4 regions of the Mediterraneibacter sp. 210702-DFI.3.120 genome follow, and region 3 is predicted to be linked to each of the others. Evidence: predicted binding sites of a transcription regulator. Region 3 holds the regulator's gene; each other region holds the start of a gene.

Region 1 (4,187 bases), on a different contig from region 3:
AACATCTCCACTCTGACTCAACTTTGTCTTGGAAGCAGGGTTTACACTGGTACAGAATGGATTGACAAAATAGAATCCGGCTTCTTTCAGTGTACCGATATAGTTTCCAAAAAGTGTAAGAACCAGAGCTTCCTGTGGTTTCAGCACCTTCAATCCAAGAAATGGAACCCATCCGATGCACAGCCAGATAATGCTGACAACCAGTCCAGCGATAACCGGCGGAGCATCAAACTCATGTTCCAGTGCGATTGCGGACAGAACGCATCCTGCTATTGCAATCAGATAGAGCAGACAAAAGAGCAGAAGCATTCCCATTCCGTTTTTCTTATTTGATAATATTTTTTCATTCATAGTGATTCCTCCTCTGGAAATAAAATGAAATTTATTTGATATCATTATGATATCACTTTTAGAAAAAGAAGTCAACAAGAACAAAGAATGTGCCTTGGCACATTCTTGCGCCTGCGGCGGTCGCTTGCGACACCTACCTTGTACGCCGCAGTGCGCATCCTGAGCGGAGCGTTTTTTACATATTAGGAAAGGACTTTCCTAATATATAAAAAAGCTGTGAAAGATAAGTAATTTCATCTTTCACAGCTTCTATTTACATATTTATTCTATCAATCCCAGAATTTTGGAATACAAGAACAATCTTACAGCTGAGGACCTGCAGCAACAAGTGCTTTACCAGCTTCATTTCCTTCGTATTTAGCGAAGTTCTTGATGAATCTCTGAGCAAGGTCTTTTGCCTTAACATCCCATTCAGCAGCGTCAGCGTATGTGTCACGAGGATCAAGGATTCCTGTGTCAACACCCTCAAGCTCTGTAGGTACTTCGAAGTTGAAGTATGGGATTGTCTTTGTAGGAGCTTTGTTGATTGCTCCGTTAAGGATAGCGTCGATGATTCCACGAGTATCTTTAATGGAGATACGTTTTCCTGTTCCGTTCCATCCTGTGTTAACAAGGTAAGCCTTAGCTCCGCTAACTTCCATCTTCTTAACAAGTTCCTCTGCATATTTTGTAGGATGCAGCTCAAGGAATGCCTGTCCGAAGCAAGCTGAGAATGTTGGTGTAGGCTCTGTAATTCCACGCTCTGTACCAGCAAGTTTTGCTGTAAATCCAGACAGGAAGTAGTACTGTGTCTGATTCTCTGTCAGGATAGATACCGGAGGAAGTACTCCGAAAGCATCTGCAGACAGGAAGATTACATTCTTAGCTGCCGGTGCAGAAGATACTGGACGAACGATGTTCTTAATGTGGTTGATCGGGTAAGATACACGAGTGTTCTCTGTTACGCTCTTGTCGTTAAAGTCGATCTTTCCGTTCTCGTCAAGTGTAACGTTCTCAAGAAGAGCGTCACGAACGATTGCGTTGTAGATGTCTGGCTCAGACTCTTTGTCAAGGTTGATAACCTTAGCGTAGCATCCACCCTCGAAGTTGAATACTCCGTTGTCATCCCAGCCGTGCTCGTCATCACCGATGAGGAGTCTCTTAGGATCTGTGGAAAGTGTTGTCTTACCTGTTCCTGAAAGACCGAAGAAGATTGCTGTGTTCTCTCCGTTGAGGTCTGTGTTAGCTGAGCAGTGCATGGAAGCAATTCCCTTAAGTGGAAGGAAGTAGTTCATCATAGAGAACATACCTTTCTTCATCTCTCCGCCGTACCATGTGTTAACGATAACCTGCTCTTTGCTTGTGATGTTGAAAAGTACAGCTGTCTCAGAGTTAAGTCCGAGCTCTTTGTAGTTCTCAACTTTAGCTTTGGAAGCATTGTAAACAACGAAATCTGGCTCGAAGTTCTCAAGTTCTTCCTCTGTTGGCTGAATGAACATATTTGTTACGAAATGTGCCTGCCAAGCTACTTCAACGATAAAACGGATTGCCATACGAGTATCTTTGTTAGCACCGCAGAATGCATCTACAACGAAAAGTCTCTTGTTAGAGAGCTCTTTGATTGCGATATCTTTAACAGCTGCCCAAGCTTCTTCTGTAGCTGGGTGGTTGTCGTTCTTGTATTCATCAGATGTCCACCAAACTGTATCTTTGGAGTTCTCATCCATAACGATGAATTTATCTTTAGGAGAACGTCCTGTGTAAACACCTGTCATAACATTGACAGCACCGAGTTCACTTTCCTGTCCTTTTTCAAAACCTTCAAGCTCCGGTTTTGTCTCTTCTTCGAATAATAATTCGTAGGAAGGGTTGTATACGACTTCTGTTGTTCCAGTAATGCCATACTTACTTAAATCAATTTTTGCCATCTTACATATACCTCTTTCTTTCTAATGATAGAATAAAATGCTGCTCATGCAAGCTTTTCATATCCTTTTTTAATTATACATATTATGTGAAGAAAATCAATAAAAATCCCGTAAATTTTTTAACAAAGAACTGGGAAAAATGAAAGATTTCATATTAAAAATGCAAGAAGAAAAAAGAAAAATGTCAAAAAATGAAAAATTACAAGGAAAATATGACAGATTCCGTTGCTTTTTTATATATCAGAATGAAAAAAATTATGATAAAATAGGAGAATGATGCTAGAAAATGCGAAAAAAACTGGCTTGTGAAGTTAGAAAGACAAACTATAGATCAGAAGAAAATAATAAGAAAAGCAGACATAACAATGGTAGATGATGAAAGAAAAACGACAAAAAATGAAAAGATGTCGATGAAAGAAAATGAAAGATTATTGATTGAAAAATTCAAAATGATAAAACCGGTGGAGAAATCCTATGAAGAACAGGCAAAAAGACGATGGAAAACAGTTGCAAAACCACTGTTTAGCTTAGGAAAACTGGAAGATGCTGTGATCCGGATGGCTGGAATTCGAAGAAAAGCGGATTTTGAGATTAAAAAGAAAGGCTTGCTGATCTTTTGTGCGGATAATGGAGTTGTATCAGAAGGAGTGACCCAGACCGGACAGGAAGTGACAGCAATCGTTGCGGACAATTTTACAAAATGTGCGACGAGCGTATGTATTATGGCAGAGACCGCCGGAGTGGATTTATTTCCAATCGATATTGGAATGGTGACAGATGTTCCGTCGGTGACAGATCCGAAAGACAAAGTGATGTACGGAACAAAGAATATGGCGATGGAACCTGCAATGTCAAGAGAACAGGCTGCACAAGCCGTTCTTATTGGCATACGAAAGGTCAAAGAGCTGGCAGAACAAGGGTATGATCTGATCGCAACAGGTGAGATGGGGATTGGAAATACAACGACGAGCAGTGCTGTTGTGTCCGTTCTGCTTGATGAAAGTGTAGAAAATGTGACAGGGAGAGGCGCAGGCCTTAGTTCAGAAGGGTTAAACAGAAAGATTCAGGCAATCCAGACGGCAATTGAGAAAAATCAGCCGGACAAGGAAGATATTTTAGATGTCTTGTTCAAAGTCGGAGGGCTTGATATTGCCGGAATGACAGGTGCATTTCTCGGAGGTGCGATCTATCATATTCCGGTTCTGATTGATGGGTTCATCTCTTCTGCAGCAGCATTGTGCGCAGTGCGTATGGTTCCTGAGACGGCGGATTATATCCTGGCATCACATTGCTCTGGAGAACCGGCGGGGCGAATGGTCTTAGAAGAGCTGAAACTTCCATATCTGATTGATGCGAAGATGTCTCTTGGAGAAGGCAGTGGTGCAGTTGCAGCAATTCCACTTCTTGAGATGGGTGTGAATGTTTATCGGAAGATGAGTACCTTTGAGGAGATTAAAGTAGAGCAGTATGAAGAACTTAAGTGAAGATGAGGAGTAAGAAAAATGTGGTTATTGAACGCAATGATCATTGCAATCGCAATGTATTCTAAGATTCCGATGCCGCGGGTTGACTGGAATGAGAAAAATATGAGATATGCGATGTGCTTTTTCCCTCTTGTTGGTGTTATAATCGGTGTACTAGAGGCAGTTGCAGGGAATCTGATCACAGTATGGAAGGGAGAAGGAACTTTCTTTTATGCAGTTGTATTGACTTTGATTCCGGTTTTTATAACAGGTGGGATTCACCTGGATGGATTCGCAGATACGATGGACGCAAAAAGTTCTTATGGAGACCGGGAGAAGAAGCTGGAGATTCTGAAAGACCCACATACGGGAGCATTTGCGATCATCAGTCTTTGCTGTTATTTCCTTCTGTGTGTGGGGATTTTTAGTGAAATGAGAATAGAACGCCTGTTTGCGACAGCACTCG
Region 2 (4,187 bases), on a different contig from region 3:
AATACGACATCTACGTCTTCGTTAGCTACGAGTGGTTTTAACTCTTCTACAAGCGCAACTGCCTCGCTTGGAGTTTTGTTCATTTTCCAGTTTCCTGCAATAATTTTCTTTCTTGCCATTGTTCTTATCTCCTTGAATTTTATATTCAGAACCCGTGTGAAATGTAACAACACGGGTTTCTTCTGATCTGTAATTACAGATTCTTATTATTTATCGTTAGCTGCCGCTACTCCCGGAAGTTCTTTTCCTTCGAGGAATTCAAGAGAAGCTCCACCACCTGTAGAGATATGTGTCATCTTGTCACCATATCCAAGCTGGTTAACAGCTGCTGCAGAATCTCCACCACCGATGATTGTTACAGCATCTGTGTTGGCAAGTGCTTCTGCTACTGCCTTTGTTCCTTCAGCGAATTTCGGCATCTCGAAGCATCCCATTGGTCCGTTCCATACAACTGTCTTCGCAGATTTAACAGCATCAGCGAACATCTCAGCTGTCTTAGGTCCGATATCAAGACCCATCCATCCGTCCGGGATCTCGTTCTGAGCTACAACTTTTGTATTTGCATCGTTAGAGAAAGCATCTGCTGCAACAGCATCTACTGGAAGAAGAAGTTTAACACCTTTCTCCTCTGCTTTCTTAACCATGTCAAGTGCATACTGTAAGTAATCTTCCTCAAGAAGGGAATTTCCTACATTACCGCCCTGAGCTTTTGTAAATGTATAGCACATTCCGCCACCAATGATCAGTGTGTCAACTTTGTCAAGAAGGTTGTTGATTACAGAAATCTTGCTGGAAACTTTGGATCCACCAAGGATAGCAACAAATGGTCTCTCCGGATTCTCTACTGCATTTCCAAGGAAATCGATTTCTTTCTGCATTAAGTATCCAACAACAGCTGTGTCAACGAACTGTGTAACACCTACGTTAGAACAGTGTGCTCTGTGGGCTGTTCCGAATGCATCGTTTACAAATACATCACAAAGAGATGCAAGATCTTTGCTGAATGCTTCACCATTCTTTGTCTCTTCTGCTCTGTAACGTGTATTTTCAAGAAGGATAACATCTCCATCTTTCATAGCTTCAACAGCTGCTTTTGCGTTTGGTCCAACTACTTCCGGATCAGCTGCAAATTTAACTTCCTGTCCGAGGAGCTCAGAAAGTCTTACTGCTACTGGTGCAAGTGAAAGCTCCGGCTTTGGCTCTCCCTTCGGTTTTCCAAGGTGGGAACAAAGGATTACTTTTCCTCCATCAGCAATCAGCTTCTTGATTGTAGGAAGAGCTGCCACGATACGGTTCTCATCTGTGATCTTTCCATCCTGAAGCGGTACGTTGAAGTCACATCTTACAAGAACTCTTTTTCCTTTTACATTGATATCATCTACGGATTTTTTATTAAGTGCTGCCATTTTTCATAGCCTCCTGTATTTCTATTTCCTGTCACTTTCACGTGCAGAATCTGTTCTGCACAAAGAAAATGGGGTCCGGTCCTACAATAAGACCGGACCCCATTGTGAGTCAATAATTCAGATAAATCTCTGAGATTCTAATTCCTCAAAAAGAATTAAGCCTCAAGAAGTTTTCCAAAGTATTTGATTGTTCTTACCATCTGGCTTGTGTAAGAGTTCTCGTTGTCATACCATGAAACAACCTGAACCTCTGTTGTACCATCGCCAACTGGAAGAGCCATTGTCTGAGTAGCATCAAACAGTGAACCATATCTCATTCCTACGATATCGCTGGATACGATCTGATCTGTGTTGTATCCGAAGGACTCGTTGGAAGCAGCCTTCATAGCCTCGTTGATCTGATCAACTGTAACTTCTCCGTCAACTACTGCTGTAAGGATTGTTGTAGAACCTGTTGGTGTAGGAACACGCTGAGCAGATCCGATAAGTTTTCCGTTCAGTTCTGGGATAACAAGACCGATTGCTTTAGCAGCACCTGTGCTGTTTGGTACGATGTTAACTGCAGCTGCACGAGATCTTCTAAGATCACCTTTTCTCTGCGGTCCATCAAGTGTCATCTGATCTCCTGTGTAAGCGTGGATTGTACACATGATACCGGACTTGATTGCTGCAAGGTCGTTAAGAGCTTTTGCCATCGGAGCCAGGCAGTTTGTTGTACAAGAAGCTGCGGAGATGATGTTCTCATCTTTTGAAAGTGTCTCGTGGTTTACATTGTAAACGATTGTCGGAAGGTCATTTCCAGCTGGAGCAGAAATAACTACTTTCTTAGCACCTGCATCGATGTGAGCCTGAGCTTTTGCTTTGGATGTGTAGAATCCTGTACACTCCAGAACAACGTCAACACCGATTTCTCCCCAAGGAAGTTCAGCTGCGTTAGCTTTTGCGTAGATCTTGATCTCTTTTCCGTCAACTGTGATGGAATCCTCTCCTGCCTCTACTGTATCTGCAAGAGCGTATGTTCCCTGAGTTGAGTCATATTTTAATAAGTGAGCAAGCATCTTAGGAGATGTAAGGTCGTTGATTGCTACTACCTCATATCCTTCTGCTCCGAACATCTGTCTGAAAGCAAGACGTCCGATACGTCCAAAACCATTAATCGCTACTTTTACTGCCATGATTAATTCCTCCTAAAAAGTTTAAAAAATTTATGACTGTATCTCCAGCCATGGCGATGAATTTAACAAAGCGATAATTGTTAAATATTCATCAACTAGATTTATTGTACTAAAACACGAACAAAAATTCAAGTCTTAAATCCATATAATTCTAATTTTATGGAACAATTCTCCTAAATACCGGTTTCCGCCCCTTAAATTCTGCATAATAACTAAAACCGCAGCCTGTAAGTATCTCTCGCGCCTGTTCATAGTCAAAAGCTACATGTTCCGATCTGTGTGCATCTGCTCCGATTGTGACAATTTCACCACCAAGTTCCTTATATCTTCTGATCACATCCGGATGTGGATTTGGAAATCCAAGTCCATATTTCATTCCCGCCATGTTCATCTCAAGTCCTTTACCATGACTGATCAGATGTTTTAGTATCTCATCGATCTCTTCTGCATATTTTCTGTAAGAATATGCTTCTGCCTGATGTGCGCCATAACGGACAACATAATCCAGATGCCCCAGGCTATCGAAGGAATCTATTTTTTTCAGATTTTCAATTGTCACCTGAAATGCCTCACGATAAGCCTCTTCATCACTCCGGCCTTCGAAAAATCCGCGATAATACGGATCCTGTCCATGGATAAGATGTACTGAACCGATCACAAAATCAAACGGATATTTTTCTGTCAGTTCTTTATAATATTCTCCCAAGTGTGGCTGAAGTCCGATCTCTACACCGATTCGGACTTCCAGTTTCTTCTGATATTCTGTTTTTAATTGCGTCAGTCTGCTGAAATATTCATCTAGGTCGAACATAAATGCCCCCGCCGGAAAATCCGGTGTTTCCGGAAAGTCTTTATCAAGATGATCCGTGATGCAGACTGCCTGCATTCCTTTATTCACCGCTGCATCAAGCATGGAATGTACAGATGCATCACTATCTTCTGAAAATCTTGTATGCATATGAGCATCACATGTTATCATAATATTGTGCCGCCTCCTAATACATACTCACCATCATAAAGAACAACTGCCTGTCCCGGTGTCACTGCACGGATTGGTTCATCAAATGTACAGGTAATCTCATCTTCGCCTGTCTTCTCCACTGTACACCAGGCCCCTTTATGATTGTAGCGGATTTTTGCAAACACCCGGATTGGTTCTGTAATATCCTCTGCGCTCATAAAATTCAGTTCATTTGCACGTAACGTATAAGTCAGTGATTCTTCATAAGTTCCTATTACAACTTCATCTGTCTCCGGACGAATCTCCAGTACAAATGCAGGATACCCTAATGCAAGCCCAAGTCCTTTACGCTGTCCTACTGTATAATGAATGATTCCTTTGTGTTTTCCAAGGATCTTCCCATCCGGTGTCACGAAATTTCCCTGACGAATCGGAGCATCTGCGTTTTCTTCAATAAAAGATGCATAGTCTCCATCCGGAACAAAACAGATATCCTGACTATCCGGTTTATTTGCCACCTGCAGTCCGATTTTTTCTGCCATCTCACGGATCTGATCTTTTGAATAATTTCCAACCGGCATCAATGTATGTTCCAGCTGTTCCTGTGTCAGATTATAAAGTGCATAAGTCTGATCTTTCGCAAGC
Region 3 (4,187 bases):
ACCATAAGTAGTAGCTGTCAGGCGATTACTGTTATGCAGATTCATTATTCTGCTAATTCTTCCCACAATTCATACAATTCCTCTAATCTTGCTTCATTTGCAGCGCGTTCTGTTGAAAGTTTCTGGCACTCAATAGAGTTCGAATAAACTTCCTCTTTCGTCAGTTCCTCGTCAATCTCTGTGTTGCGATCTTCGAGTTTTGCAATTTCTTCCTCTGTTTTCTTCAACTCATTTTTACGTTTACGTTCACGTGCCTGCTGTTCCTTCTGTTCCTGCCAGCTTAATTTTGAATCCGAAGCAGGAGTGGATGCAGCAGAATTGCCTGAATTGGATACATTTTCTGCATTTGTTTCATTTCCAGAAGCATAAGCAAGTGTCAGTGCTTCTTTTTTCTCCAGATAATAATCGTAGTTTCCGATGTAATTAACAAATGTCTGATTCACCAGTTCAAGGATCCGGGAGGCGGTCTGATTGATAAAATAACGGTCATGGGATACATAAAGTATCGTTCCGCTGTAGTTATTTAATGCTTCTTCCAGAATTTCTTTAGAAGTAATATCCAGATGGTTGGTTGGCTCATCAAGGATTAGAAAATTTGCTTCCGAAAGCATAAGTTTGGCAAGTGATACGCGTCCTTTTTCTCCACCGCTTAACGTATGAATTTCTTTGAACACTTCATCTCCGGTAAACTGGAATGCAGCGAGTGTATTTCTGATCTGTGTATTGGTAAGATCAGGATAGTCATCAGAAATCTCATCAAAAATAGTCTTATCATCATGAAGTACGTGATGTTCCTGGTCGTAATAACCAATCGTCACTTTGGATCCAAGTGTGAATTCGCCCTGATCCGCTGTAATAACCTGATTAATGATCTTTAAAAGTGTTGTCTTTCCGGTTCCGTTATCACCAATCACAGCGACATGTTCGCCACGTTTGATTTCAAAACTGATATCACTGAAGAGAACTTGATTGTCAAATTGCTTTGAGAGATGTTCCACTGTAAGAACATCATTTCCGCTGATCTGCGATGGTTCCAGCGTAAAATGCATTTCTTTCGTACTGTCAACCGGTTTGTCCAATGGCGTAATCCTGTCAAGCATTTTCTCACGACTCTCTGCACGTTTGATCGATTTTTCACGATTGAAAGACTTTAATTTATCAATAACAGCCTGCTGATGTTTGATCTCACGCTGCTGATTCATGTATTCTTTCAGCTGTGCATCTCGGATCTGCTGTTTTTTCATTGCATAATCTTTATAATTTCCAAGGTACATGCGAACCTGTGCATTGTCAATCTCAACAACTTTTGTGACAACACGATTCAGGAAATAACGGTCATGGGAGACGATAAATACCGCTCCGGAATAATTGATCAGATATGTTTCCAGCCAGGCAATGGAATTCAGATCCAAGTGGTTTGTCGGCTCATCAAGCAGGAGGATATCCGGACTTGTAAGCAGTAATTTTCCGAGAGAAACACGGGTCTTCTGACCTCCTGAAAGTGTATCTGTCTGTTTATTAAAATCGTCTTCCGTAAACCCAAGTCCCTTTAATACACCTGTAATCTCACTTTCGCAGGCATAACCGTTTCTTGCATCAAATTCAGACTGTAGACGATTGTAGGTCTCCAGGTGGCTCTGCAATTCCTCACCTTCCAGATGCTTCAGTTCATGTTCAATGGAACGAATCTGAGCTTCCATTGCAAAAATATCCGCTTTTGCACTTTTTACTTCCTCATAAATGGTATTTCCGGATTTTAAATCCTGACGCTGCGCAAGATAACCTAGCGTCTTTCCTTTCGCGAGAATAACCTCTCCACCATCAAGAGGTTCTTCTCCGATGATCATCTTAAGGATTGTTGATTTCCCGGCGCCATTCACACCGACAAGAGCAGCTTTCTCACGATCTTCAATATGAAAGGAGCCGTCTCGTACAATTTCGCGTTCCCCAAACGCTTTTTCTATATTGTGACATGCGAGTATCATATATTTTCACCTCGTTTTTTGACTTCTAACATTATCATTATATAGAAAAATGTCGAAAATACAAGGAAAATATATGGATTTTAAAGGTTTTTGCAAAACAAAAGTTTGACAGAACTTTAACTCTTTTATATAATAAAGAGTAGTTTAAGAGTGGAGGGCTAAAAATTGGAACAGAGAAAGATATCACGCGCAGTCATTTCCAGACTTCCGAGGTACTACAGATATCTGGGAGATCTGCTGGAGGCTGGCGTAGAGAGAATTTCATCCAGTGACTTGAGTAAGAAGATGCATGTAACGGCTTCACAGATACGTCAGGATTTGAATAATTTCGGTGGATTCGGCCAGCAGGGGTACGGATACAATGTGAAATATCTTTATACAGAGATTGGAAAGATCTTAGGATTGGATAGATGTCATAATTTTATTATCATTGGTGCCGGTAATTTAGGACAGGCACTAGCAAACTATGCTTCCTTCGAAAGAAGCGGATTTATTCTGAAAAGTCTTTTCGATGTGAATCCTCGACTGGAAGGCGTAACGATCAGGGGGATTCCTGTGCGTATGGTTGATGAACTGGAAGATTTTCTTAAGAATAATGACATTGAAATTGCTGCACTGACACTTCCAAAATCAAAAGCAATTGAAGTGGCTGATATTCTGGTAGATAACGGTGTGAAGGGAATCTGGAATTTTGCACATACAGACCTTTCCCTTCCAAAGGATGTGGTCGTTGAGAACGTACATTTATCTGACACACTGATGAAGTTATCTTACAACCTTTGTCAGCAGGATAAAGAATAGAATCTAGCAAAGCTGCAAGGATGCTGTGGGACCAACTGACAAAAGGAGGTTTCGCAGCATCTGTTCATGTTAAAAGGAATTAATAATGTTAGAAAGGTCAGGCGATAAGCATGAGATATCTTCCAAATGGGAAGCAGATGAGTGAAGCTGATGCACACACAATTCATGAAATTGGGATTCCATCCCTTGTACTTATGGAACGTGCAGCACTTCAGATTGTCGAGACAATGCATAAGAAAAATATTTCCACAGAAAAAAGTCTGATTGTTTGTGGAAGCGGCAACAATGGTGGAGACGGATTTGCAGTAGCAAGGCTCTTAACCGAACAGGGAAAGCATGCAGATGTACTATTTGCAGGGAAAGAAGCTTCTTTAAGTGAAGAATGTCGATGTCAGAAACAGATTGTAGAAAATATGGGGATTTCTGTATTCACAGAATTCCCGGATGAAGAATATACTGTAATAATTGATGCTGTATTTGGTGTTGGACTCTGCCGTGAAATCACAGGACATTATAAAGATGTGATCGACTGGATGAATCTTCAGGATGCAGAAAAAGTTGCTGTTGATATTCCATCCGGAATCTGTGCTGCAACAGGAAAGATTCTTGGAACAGCATTTCGAGCCGACCTTACAGTATGTATGGCATGTGTAAAATTAGGCTGTGAGCTTTTCCCTGGCAAGTCCTATGCAGGAGAGAGCATTCCGGTTGCGATTGGAATTGATCCGAAATATTTTTCGAATCGCCTGGATGTTTGTTATACCTTTGACAAAAATGATCTTGGAAAACTTCTTCCTTCGAGAATGATGAATTCACACAAGGGAAGTTATGGAAAAGTTCTTATGATCACCGGAAGTCCCGGGATGGCTGGTGCTGCATTTCTTTCTGCCTGTGCTGCCTATACAGTTGGTGCCGGTCTAGTACAGATTTATACAGCAAGTGAAAACCGTCTGGCACTGCAGGAACTTCTTCCGGAGGCAATCATATCCTGCTATGATTCTTATGATGACAGTCAACTGTCTCATCTTCTTGACTGGGCTGATGTGGTTTGTATTGGCTGTGGACTTGGAATGGGACAGATTTCCGAAAAGATATTGAAAAATGTATTGAAAAATGTATCCTGTCCATGTGTCATAGATGCCGATGGACTTAATTTACTGAGCAGGAATATAGAGTTATTAAATCAATGTTGTGCACCTGTGATTTTAACTCCACATATGAAAGAAATGTCAAGGCTGACCGGATGGAGTATTGATACGATCATGGAAGATCGCTTCCAGGCACTTGATCAGATCATAAAACAATCTGGACCGGATACAAAATCATCCATAATCTGTGTGTTAAAAGACAGTCGTACTGTTGTCGCACAGACAAATCGGCAGAGATTTGTAAATCTCGCTG
Region 4 (4,187 bases), on a different contig from region 3:
GCAAGCTACATACGGGCACCGCGCTCATTTGTTCCCTTGCAATTGTATTTTCTGCACTTCCTGTCTATGCTACAGACACGATAGACAATCTGCAAAACCAGACCTCTGCCCTTGAGAACGAATTAAAAGGCATCAACCAGGATATCCTCACCCTGAGTGAGAAGATATCTGATACTGAGATGCAGGTTGAGATCCTCAACAGTGATATAGACAAAACACAGGATGATCTTGAGAAAGCGCAGAAAAACGAAGATCAGCAGTATGAAGATATGAAAAGCCGTATCAAATATATGTATGAGCACGGAAGTGCTACAATGCTTGAGATGCTTTTCTCAGCAGAAAATATGTCAGATTTTCTAAACAAAGCTGATTTTATTGAAAATTTAAGTAACTACGACCGCAAAGCTCTGAACGATCTGAAAGATGTTCACCAGCAGATTGCCGATCAGAAAGCAGACCTGGAAGCACAGCAGGCTTCCATGAAAGATTTACAGAACCAATTGCAGACACAGCAGACACAATTACAGGCAAAAGCTGCTGCAACTTCTACTAATTTGAATGAAGTGAATGCAAAACTGCAGAAAGCCAAAGAAGAAGAGGCAGCTCGTCAGGCAGAAGAAGCCAGGAAACAGGCGGAAGCCGCTGCAAAAGCCGAAGCAGCTGCAAAAGCTGAGGCTGCTGCCAGTGCGAACAAAGCGAATACTTCCAGTTCCTCTGGGAACTCCGGCAATTCAGGTTCCTCATCCTCCGGAAGTTCAAGTTCTTCTGGTGGCTCCAATAGTTCCGGATCTGCCATTGCGTCTGATGACCTTACACTTCTTGCAGCAATCCTGCAATGTGAGGCCCACTATGATTACGACTCTATGCTTGCAGTTGCTACAGTCATTATGAATCGTGTATATAGCAGTCGCTTTCCGAATTCTATTCATGATGTCATCTATGCCCAAGGACAGTTTGCTCCTGTATGGACAGGTTCCTTAGACCGTGTATTAAAGCAAGGTCCACGAAGTCTTTCTATCCAGGTTGCACAGGATGCGATCAACGGAGCTCGTCTTGCTGCCGTAGCCGACTGTTATTACTTCCTGTACGCACCATCGACAAGCAGAACCGGTGTTGTAATTGGCGATAACGTTTTCTTTACAAGTTGGTAAAATAATAAAAAGAAGATTAAGAAGCGCCGGAAGATTTCATTTTCATCTTCCAGCGCTTCTTTTTTAGAAACAACTCTATTTTCTACTGATAATCAACAACATCAATCCATCTCATCAGAAAATCTTTTTCAAGTTCATTTTCTTTAGATAACTGTGCTGCTGCCACAATCGGAAGCCACTGCTGTACATACTGCATTGCTGTATCACTCTTCTTGCAGAACAATTTCAGATAGAGATCTGCTACTTTCTGATCTTTCAGTGCGAAAAGCAAATATGTCATCGCTGCATCTGCACTTGCATTTCCCTGTGTTGCATGAGCCCAGTCAACTACAGTCATCTTTCCATTCTTTCCTACGATCACATTACTCGGATTAAAGTCTCCGTGACATACTTTATTATGCTTTGGCATACTCTCAAGTCTTGTCAGAAGTTCATAACGTGTAGTCGCATCAAGATCTTTCAATCCATTGATCTGACGAGCTAATTTATCTTTCATTCCTTTCAGAAGCGGTGATTTCTTACTCTGAACCTGTAACTGGAGATCAACAAAGTCTTCCATATATTTTTCCAGATTCTTCATATCAGATTCCATCATGTCCTCAAGTGTCTTACCTGCTTTGTACTCAATAGCAATTGCCCACTTTCCATCAATCTGAGTTACTTCTTTTACCTTCGGAATGTCCAGACCTGTCTCTTCTACTCTTGCAGTATTCAGAGCCTCATTAAATACATCTGACTTCGGATGTCCTTCATTAAAAACTTTCACGATACAATCATCACATTTATAGACTGATTTGTAAGCACGTTTCACGATGAGATTTTTTTCTTCTAACTTCATAATATAGACCTCCTTATATCTTGAACGCCCCTTCTTGTCTGCTCTTATTTTATCTCAGCTCTGCAGGGCTGTTCCTTTTGCCTTACGGCTCTTACTTTGTTTTGATGATGTCATTATATCTCACAATTTTTAGAAATAAAACCCCTTTAGAGCAAGTTTGTGCAGTTTTTAACAAGATTTTTTACCTCTTATACATTGTCTATTTATTAACAATCATGAGCTTTAGCTCGTTGCTCACGTATACTTGGAAAACTCAAAAACTGTATTTTCCAAGTTATCGCGGCAGTCGCCAAGGTCTTGTGCAAGCACAGACTTTGGCTCGTTGCTCACGTAAAAAAAAGACAGAACAATGCTTTTCAACATCATTCTGTCTCTCTTCGTATATTTTAGATTCTAACGGTCATATGCCTGCTTATGCAATGCGATTTATTTTCCGTAGTAGCATTTCAGGTACAGATCTTTGATCTCCTGGATGAGTGGGTATCTTGGGTTAGCTCCTGTACACTGATCGTTGAATGCCTGCTCTGACATTTCATCAAGTGTGTCAAGGAAGTACTTCTCATCAATGCCGTAATCTTTGATTGTCTTCTTGATTCCGATCTTCTCTTTGAGTTCTTCAAGTTTAGCGATGAAGTTCTCAAATACTTCTTTATCATCTTTACCTGTGCATCCTGCGAAGCGTCCGAGTTCTGCGTATCTTGCAAGTGCATGTGGGTACTGATACTGTGAGAATGTTCCCATCTTTGTCGGAACTTCTGCTGCATTGTATCTCATAACTTCTGTAAGGATTACTGCGTTAGCAACACCGTGTGGCAGGTGGTGGAAAGCACCAAGCTTATGAGCCATGGAGTGGTTAACACCAAGGAATGCATTTGCGAATGCCATACCAGCCATACAGGAAGCGTTTGCCATCTCTTCACGAGCCTTCGGATCGTTTGCTCCGTTCTCGTATGCAGATGGAAGGTTCTCGAATACAAGCTTAACAGCCTTCATAGCAAGACCATCTGTGTAATCTGTTGCCATGATAGATACATATGCCTCGATTGCATGTGTCATAACGTCGATACCTGAAGCACTTGTCAGTCCCTTCGGCTGTGTCATCATGTTGTCTACGTCTACGATTGCCATGTTTGGAAGCAGAGCGTAGTCAGCGATTGGCCATTTAACACCTGTGTCAGCGTCTGTGATGATTGCGAATGGTGTTACCTCAGAACCTGTTCCTGAAGATGTTGGGATAGCTATGAAGTAAGCTTTCTCTCCCATCTTAGGGAATGTAAATACTCTCTTACGGATGTCCATGAAGTCCATAGCCATATCTTCGAAGTTTGCTTCCGGATGCTCATACATGATCCACATGATCTTACCTGCGTCCATTGCAGATCCACCACCAAGAGCGATGATTGTATCTGGCTCGAACTGTCTCATCTGGTCAACACCCTTGCGTGCACACTGAAGTGTCGGGTCTGGTGCTACTTCGAAGAAGCATGTATGCTGGATTCCCATTTCATCTAATTTATCTTCGATCGGTTTTACATATCCGTTCTTGTAAAGGAAGGAGTCTGTTACGATAAATGCTTTCTTCTTATGCATTACTGTTCCAAGCTCATCCAGTGCAACCGGCATAGAACCTTTCTTGAAGTAAACTTTCTCAGGTGTTCTGAACCACAGCATATTTTCTCTCCTCTCTGCAACTGTCTTGATGTTAAGCAGATGTTTTACTCCTACGTTCTCTGATACAGAGTTTCCACCCCATGATCCACATCCAAGTGTAAGGGACGGAGCCATCTTGAAGTTATAAAGGTCTCCGATTCCACCGTGAGAAGAAGGTGTGTTGATCAGTACACGGCAAGTCTTCATTGCTGCTGCATGTTTTGCGATCTTCTCTGTCTCTGCCGGATGTACGTAGAGTGAAGATGTATGTCCATATCCACCGTCTGCTACAAGCTGAGCTGCTTTCTCAAGAGCCTCATCAAATGTTTTAGCTTTGTACATACCAAGTACCGGTGATAATTTCTCATGTGCAAATTCTTCTGAAATATCTACAGATTCAACTTCTCCGATCAGGATCTTTGTATTCTTCGGTACATCAACGCCTGCCATCTGAGCGATTTCATAAGCTGATTTTCCTGGGATCTTGCTGTTCAGCGCACCGTTGATGATGATTGTCTTACGAACTTTGTCAAGCTCCTCACCTGGTT

The links. Region 3 encodes Rex, which represses fermentation and respiration genes when NADH is low (regulators of the CRP and FNR family bind a similar motif). Its sites were predicted from a motif close to ATTGTTAANTANTTAACAAT; they were not measured.
Region 1: pckA (phosphoenolpyruvate carboxykinase (ATP)) is a predicted target of Rex. The motif match lies at 2,439-2,458, and genes of this name have one in related genera.
Region 2: gap (type I glyceraldehyde-3-phosphate dehydrogenase) is a predicted target of Rex. The motif match lies at 2,658-2,677, and genes of this name have one in related genera.
Region 4: LI162_RS00835 (aminoglycoside phosphotransferase family protein) is a predicted target of Rex. The motif match lies at 2,184-2,203, and genes of this name have one in related genera.

What each region holds. Positions count from the first base shown of each region.
Region 1 covers NZ_JAJCNG010000008.1:53,587-57,773, reverse strand. The annotation lists gene LI162_RS05995 (SPFH domain-containing protein) at 1-351, opposite strand, end outside; gene pckA (phosphoenolpyruvate carboxykinase (ATP)) at 654-2,258, opposite strand; gene cobT (nicotinate-nucleotide--dimethylbenzimidazole phosphoribosyltransferase) at 2,624-3,742, shown strand; gene cobS (adenosylcobinamide-GDP ribazoletransferase) at 3,761-4,187, shown strand, end outside.
Region 2 covers NZ_JAJCNG010000003.1:162,163-166,349, reverse strand. The annotation lists gene tpiA (triose-phosphate isomerase) at 1-119, opposite strand, end outside; gene LI162_RS03415 (phosphoglycerate kinase) at 207-1,406, opposite strand; gene gap (type I glyceraldehyde-3-phosphate dehydrogenase) at 1,562-2,581, opposite strand; gene LI162_RS03405 (histidinol-phosphatase HisJ family protein) at 2,739-3,560, opposite strand; gene mnmA (tRNA 2-thiouridine(34) synthase MnmA) at 3,557-4,187, opposite strand, start outside.
Region 3 covers NZ_JAJCNG010000013.1:52,268-56,454, forward strand. The annotation lists gene LI162_RS08595 (ABC-F family ATP-binding cassette domain-containing protein) at 45-1,985, opposite strand; gene LI162_RS08600 (redox-sensing transcriptional repressor Rex) at 2,151-2,786, shown strand; gene LI162_RS08605 (bifunctional ADP-dependent NAD(P)H-hydrate dehydratase/NAD(P)H-hydrate epimerase) at 2,897-4,187, shown strand, end outside.
Region 4 covers NZ_JAJCNG010000001.1:166,384-170,570, forward strand. The annotation lists gene LI162_RS00830 (cell wall hydrolase) at 1-1,151, shown strand, start outside; gene LI162_RS00835 (aminoglycoside phosphotransferase family protein) at 1,234-1,989, opposite strand; gene adhE (bifunctional acetaldehyde-CoA/alcohol dehydrogenase) at 2,416-4,187, opposite strand, start outside.